Regions from separate parts of the Klebsiella terrigena genome, predicted to be linked through region 2. Evidence: predicted binding sites of a transcription regulator. Region 2 holds the regulator's gene; the other holds the start of a gene.
The links. Region 2 encodes PhoB, which activates phosphate uptake and scavenging genes when phosphate is short. Its sites were predicted from a motif close to CTGTCATAAAACTGNCNNAT; they were not measured.

Region 1: a site for PhoB is predicted at 1,974-1,993, ahead of pstS (phosphate ABC transporter substrate-binding protein PstS). Genes of this name have one in related genera too.

The regions. Positions count from the first base shown of each region.
Region 1 is NZ_CP050508.1:5,581,560-5,584,980, reverse strand. Features, by position in the region: gene pstC (phosphate ABC transporter permease PstC) at 1-722, opposite strand, end outside; gene pstS (phosphate ABC transporter substrate-binding protein PstS) at 848-1,888, opposite strand; gene HCK03_RS26130 (amidohydrolase) at 2,232-3,421, opposite strand, start outside.
Region 2 is NZ_CP050508.1:4,463,803-4,467,223, forward strand. Features, by position in the region: gene phoR (phosphate regulon sensor histidine kinase PhoR) at 276-1,571, opposite strand; gene phoB (phosphate response regulator transcription factor PhoB) at 1,593-2,282, opposite strand; gene sbcD (exonuclease subunit SbcD) at 2,464-3,421, shown strand, end outside.

The DNA.
Region 1 (3,421 bases), 1.1 Mb from region 2:
TCCCCCAGCGCGCGCCCCAGACCGAGCATCACCCCGCCTATCACCCCGTTGCGGGTAAAGGGCAGCACAATGCGCCAGATAACCTCCCAGGTGGTGCAGCCGATGCCGTAGGCCGACTCTTTCATCATCACCGGCGTCTGCTCGAACACGTCACGCATAACGGCGGCGATATAGGGGATGATCATGATGGCCAGAATGACGCCGGCCGCCAGAATACCGATACCAAACGCCGGTCCCGCAAACAGGGCGCCGACGAAAGGAATAGTCGACATGATGTTGCCAACCGGCTCCTGGAAGTAGGTGGCAAACAGCGGAGCAAAGATAAACAGGCCCCACATGCCGTAAACGATACTCGGAATAGCCGCCAGCAGTTCGATCGCAATACCAAGAGGGCGCTTAAGCCAGGCGGGAGAGAGTTCGGTTAGGAACAGCGCAATGCCGAAGCTCACCGGAACGGCAATCAGCAGCGCGATAAATGAGGTAACCAGCGTACCGTAGATCGGAACCAGCGCCCCGAAGACTTCGTTCGGCGCATCCCACTCTTTAGTCCACAAAAAGGAAAAACCAAACTTTTGAATGCTTGGCCACGAAGAGATAATCAGGGAAACGATGATGCCGCCCAGCATCAATAGCACAATCAGCGCCGCCAGTTTGACCAGCACGCCGAAAATTATGTCACCCTTTTTCCCCGGAGGGTTGAATGCCGGCTTGGTTGCAGCCATAGGTTACTCTTTAAGTTCGGGTCCGAAAGGCCGCTATATTACTGACCTGTTAGACAAAGGTAATGCTATACCCAAAATAATTCGCGCCGCAGCAACGGAGCCTGCAGCGCGAAGTATAGCGAGTATTAGTACAGCGCTTTACCGCTGCTGTCCTTCACGTTGGTTTTCCATGCAGCGCGAACCTGCTCAACCACGTTTTCTGGCAGCGTTGCGTAATCCAGTGCGTTAGCTTCTTTACCGCCGTTTTTATACGCCCAGTCGAAGAACTTCAGCACTTCAGCCGTATGCTCAGGCTTGTTGGAAGCCTTGTGCACAAGGATAAAGGTGGTTGAGGTGATCGGCCATGCATTTTCACCTTTCTGGTTAGTCAGGTCCTGAGCAAAGGACTTGCTCCAGTCGATACCTTTCGCGGCGTTCGCGAAGTTATCTTCCGTTGGGCTAACCGGCTTGCCGTCGGCAGACACCAGCCTGGTGTAGGCGAGGTTGTTTTGTTTCGCATAGGCGTACTCAACGTAGCCAATAGAACCCGGCAGACGCTGAACGAAAGCGGCGATACCGTCGTTACCTTTACCGCCCAGACCGGTCGGCCAGTTAACGGTAGAGCCCGCGCCGATTTTAGATTTCCACTCTTCGTTCACTTTCGCCAGGTAGCTGGTGAAGACGAAGGAGGTACCGGAGCCATCAGCACGACGAACCACGGCAATATTCTGTGCCGGCAGCTTCTTGCCTGGGTTGAGTTTGGCAATCGCTTCGTCATCCCACTTCTTAATTTTGCCCAGGTAGATGTCACCCAGCGTTTTACCATCCAGCACCAGCTCGCCGGACTTCACGCCTGGCAGGTTAACGGCCAGCACCACGCCGCCGATAACGGTTGGGAACTGGAACAAACCTTCCTGAGCCAGCTTGTCGTCAGCCAGAGGAGCATCAGAAGCACCGAAATCAACGGTGTTGGCAATAATTTGTTTTACACCACCGGAAGAGCCGATGCCCTGGTAGTTCACTTTATTGCCGGTTTCTTTCTGATAAGTATCAGCCCATTTGGCATACACCGGCGCAGGGAAAGTTGCGCCTGCGCCCGTCAGACTTGCTGCTGCAAATGCAGAAAAAGCGCTCATAGATAAGGTCGCGGCGACAACTGTTGCGACGGTGGTACGCATAACGTTCATAATGTCTCCTGCTGGATTCGTAAATCGTTGTTTCGAGGCTATGGTGAGCAAAATAGGACAAAGAGGTGACAGTAAAATGTACGATTTATTACAGTTTTATGACAGACGGTTGTGCGCAGAATAATGGTAAATAAAATCATTTTTAATCAATCTGTTAAGCATAATAATGACGATAAGTTTACGGAAAAATTTTCTTTTTATGACAGCCTGATTTCGCGCTAAAACGCGGCTGTTGTCATAAAAGAGTGCCGATGCGTTTTTTGATTTCGTGCGCAAAAAGCGGCCAGCGGAGCGACAAAAAAGGCCGCCATTCGGCAGCCCTTTGTGCTGGTTTAACCGCCGCTCAAAGCGGGTCCGCGCGATACACCTGCCGGCCTTCGAACATCGTCCATAAAACGTTGGCATCCCGCAGTTCCTCAATGCTGACCTTCTCAAGGTTGCGGTCGAACAGCACCAGATCCGCGCTTTTTCCAACGCTAACAGACCCTATCTCCCGCTCGCGGCCAATCACTTTCGCCGCGTTTATGGTGTAGGCCTGCAGCATCGCCGCCCGGCTTATTTTTTCGCTGTCCGGTGGCAGCACGCCTGACTCAGCGGTGCGCGTAACCGCGGTGTAAATTGCCAGCAGCGGATTGGGGCTGGAGACCGGCCAGTCGCTGGCCCCGGCAATCAGCGCATGATGACGGTACAAATCCCCAGCCGGGTAAAGATGTTGCAATAACGACGGCGCCACTTTGCCCTCAAGCAGCGTGGTCGTTGCGCCATCGCTATCTTTCCCGGCCCACAGCAGCTGCATGGAGGCCGCGACGTTAAGCTGCTGAAAACGAGGAAGGCTTTGCGGGCTCACCACTTCAAGATGGGTGATGCTGTGCAGAACATTCATATTGCCATTCGCTTTGCGGGCGCAGGCCACCGCATCCAGCGACTCCTGCACCGCCCGGTCGCCTATAGCATGAAAATGCGCGATCAGGTTTTCAGCATCGGCTTTGCTAATGAGCTGGCAAAACTTCTCTTTATCCAGCGTTTCGCTGCCGCGATAGCCGGGACGATTAAGATACGGCTGGCTTAGCTTTGCACTCTGAGAGGGATACTCAATCACGCCATCCTGGAAGATTTTAATCCCCACCAGCTTAATGTCCGCTGCCTGCGAGAACTGCTCTCTGAGCGCGATGACATCATCAACGATCGCCGGCGAAGAGTTGATATTCACCAGCGCCAGCCCGCTGACATGCGCGGTTAATTTACCGGCTTTCGCCAGCGCGACGTACGCTGGGAGCAGCCCCAGGTTGCGGCGATCGGGGCTGGCGTTGAACGAAGGAGAGAGCGGGCGAATATTACTGAGCGGCTCCATCCACGCCGTGAGGCCAAAGCGGTTCATCACGTCCGCACCCGCCGTGATGGCGCGGGCGATTTTCTCGTCGTCGACGGGGGGAATGGCGCTCAGGACATGATCCCAGGCCCCTTCGGTAACGAAGCCGGATATTTTGCCGTCAGGCGTCAACACGGTACCTGCTTTAATGCCGGGATCCGCTT
Region 2 (3,421 bases):
TGAAATACCACGCAAAAGCAGTCTGTCTACGACTGCATGGGGCGCAATTTAAACGCTTATAACGTTTTAAAGCAAGGCGGGATCGTAAAAGCAGATGATTATGCTAAGTCTACAATTTCAACCAGCGTTATTAACCATAATGAAGGAAAACATGTGGCTAATCATGCGAACAAAAAAGCAGCAGACGTTCGTTAATTACGCAGCTGAAAATTGACTGCAAACGAAAATGACCAGCCGGAGCTGGTCATTGACAAGTTATGTTGACAGCGCGGGGCCTAGTCGCTTTTTTTGGCAATTAAACGTTCCGGCAGCAGGAAGCTAAACCGCGTTCCTTTACCGGGCGTGCTCTCAATATCCAGCCGGCTGTCGTGATGGTTGACCGCATGCTTAACGATAGCCAGCCCCAGGCCGCTGCCCCCGGTTTGCCGCGAGCGCGCTTTATCCACGCGATAGAAGCGCTCGGTCAGCCGCGGAATATGCTCGGGCGCGATCCCCGGGCCGTTATCCTCAACGCTAAACAGCGCGCCGTGCGGCGCTTTCTGCCAGCTGACGGTAATTTCCGTTCCCTCCGGCGTATGGTTGACCGCGTTATACACCAGATTCGAGATCGCGCTGCGCAGCTGCTCATCGTTACCGAGCACCTGCAGCGACTCATCGACCACAAAGTGCAGGGTATGCTTTTTCTGGCTGAGCGTTTGCGCCTCACGCTCGACAACCCGCAGCATCATCGGCACGTCAATTTTGTCGTTCATCGCCAGAACCGGGGCCGCTTCAATACGCGACAGGGTCAGCAGCTGTTTAACCAATCCCTCCATACGCTGAGTTTGCTCGCGCATGGTATGCAGGGCCTTTTCCCGCGTCATCCCTTCCAGCACCTGCTCCTGCATCATCTCCAGATACCCCTGCAGCACCGTTAGCGGCGTGCGCAGCTCGTGGCTAACGTTGGCGAAAAAGTTGCGCCTGGCGCCTTCAAGCTGGTGCATCTGCGTCACGTCGCGCGCCACCATCAGCATCTGCTTATCGCTGTAGGGCATCACGCGGATTTCCAGATGACGGGCGTTATTAAGGATCAGATTAAGCGGTTTGCTGAAATCTTTGCTTTTGAGGTAGTTGGCAAATTCAGGATAGCGCAGGAGGTTAAGGATATTTTGTCCGCTGTCGTCCGGCCAGCGCAGATTGAGGATCTGCTGTGCCAGGCCGTTACACCAGAAGATCGCCCCCTCCTCAGTGGTCAGCACCACCGCGTCGGGCAGCGATTCCGCCCCGCTGCGAAAGCGTTTGATCAGGCTGCCCAGCTCGCGTCGGCGTTTTTTATTACGCATCTGCATCTGGTGGAGGCCGTACAGCAGAGGTTCCCAGCTGCCGCTCCCCGGCGGTGGCGTCATGCTGCGGTCCACCCACAGCCACCACGAAAGACGTAATAAATTCCAGAAATGCCAGATAAGAAGTCCGGTCACCGCCGCCAGTAAGAACCACGGCAAATGACCAAATAGCGCCCCGAGAATCAGGGCCGGGATACAAGATAAGAAAAGCTCAAGCGCCAGCCTTTTCCATGACAGCCGTTCCAGCACGGTTCACACTCCTGTCGACATTCAGAAACGGGCGGAGAAACGATATCCCGTGCCGCGAACCGTTTGTACCATCCGGTCATGGCCACTGTGTTCCAGCGCTTTACGCAGACGGCGAATATGCACGTCTACCGTTCGGTCTTCTACATACACGTTGGTTCCCCAGACGTGATTCAGCAGCTGCTCGCGGCTGTATACGCGTTCCGGATGGGTCATAAAGAAGTGTAATAACTTAAACTCGGTCGGTCCCATGTCCAGCGGGTTTTCGCCGGTCATCACGCGATGGGAGGAGGGATCGAGGCTCAGCCCCTGCATTTCAATCACCTCTTCCACCGCCATCGGGGAAATGCGCCGCATCACGGCTTTGATTCGCGCCACCAGCTCTTTCGGCGAGAAAGGCTTGGTGATGTAATCGTCGGCGCCGGTCTCGAGGCCGCGAACGCGATCTTCCTCTTCACCGCGAGCGGTCAGCATCACCACCGGAATATCGCGGGTCATCGCCTCACGCTTAAGCTGCTTAATAAACTGCAGGCCCGAACCACCCGGCAGCATCCAGTCAAGGAGAATCAGATCGGGCCAGGGTTCATTGAGCTGGTTCACCGCGCTGTCAAAATCTTCCGCCTCGACGGGCTGAAAGCCGTTTTGTTCCAGAACAAAGCAGACCATTTCGCGGATTGGAGCTTCATCTTCAACGACCAGAATTCTTCTCGCCATTATTTACCCTGTATTTTTTAGCCATCAGTATAGAGTGCGGCGCCATTATGCGTCAGTTTTGTGACAGATTTATGAAAAAAATGGTCGCCTGACGATCGAGGATTTTGAATTATGACACGCACTTAACTCCCCCTGCGTCGATGGTATAATGGCGGCAACGCTCTTAGGCAACGGAATATTTATGCGCATCATTCACACCTCTGACTGGCATCTCGGGCAAAACTTTTACAGCAAAAGCCGCGCCGCTGAGCATGCGGCCTTTCTCGACTGGCTGCTGGCCAGCGCGCAGGCTCACGAGGTCGATGCCATTATTGTCGCCGGCGATATCTTTGATACCGGCTCGCCGCCGAGCTACGCCCGCGAGCTCTATAACCACTTCGTGGTTCAGCTCCAGCAAACCGGCTGTCGGCTGGTGGTGCTGGCGGGCAACCATGATTCGGTTGCCACGCTGAATGAATCGCGCGACATCCTGGCCTTTTTAAAAACCACGGTCGTGGCGAACGCCGGCCATGCCCCCTTCGTTCTGCCGCTGCGCGACGGCTCGCCGGGGGCGATATTCTGCCCGGTCCCCTTCCTGCGCCCGCGCGAGCTGGTCACCAGCCAGGCCGGACACTCCAGCGGTGAAAAGCAGCAGCTGCTGCTCACCGCCATCAGCGACTACTATCAGCAGCAGTACCGGCAGGCCTGCGACCTGCGCGGCGACCGGCCGCTGCCGATTATCGCCAGCGGCCACCTGACCACCGTCGGCGCCAGCAAAAGCGACGCGGTGCGCGAAATCTACATCGGCACCCTCGATGCCTTCCCGGCCAGCCGTTTTCCTCCCGTCGACTATATCGCGCTGGGCCATATCCACCGGGCGCAGATCGTCGGCGGCTGCGAGCATATACGCTACAGCGGCTCGCCAATCTCCCTGAGCTTTGATGAGACCGGGAAAAGTAAAAGCGTCAATCTGGTGACCTTTACCGACGGACGACTGACGGACGTTAGCCCGCTGACGGTGCCGATAGTTCAGCCGCTGGCGGTGCTAAAGGGCGATTTCGCCAGCATCAGCGAACAGCTTGACCGATGGCAGGACAGCGCGGAACTGCCCGCCGCCTGGCTGGATATTGAAATCACCAGCGATGAATATCTGCACGATA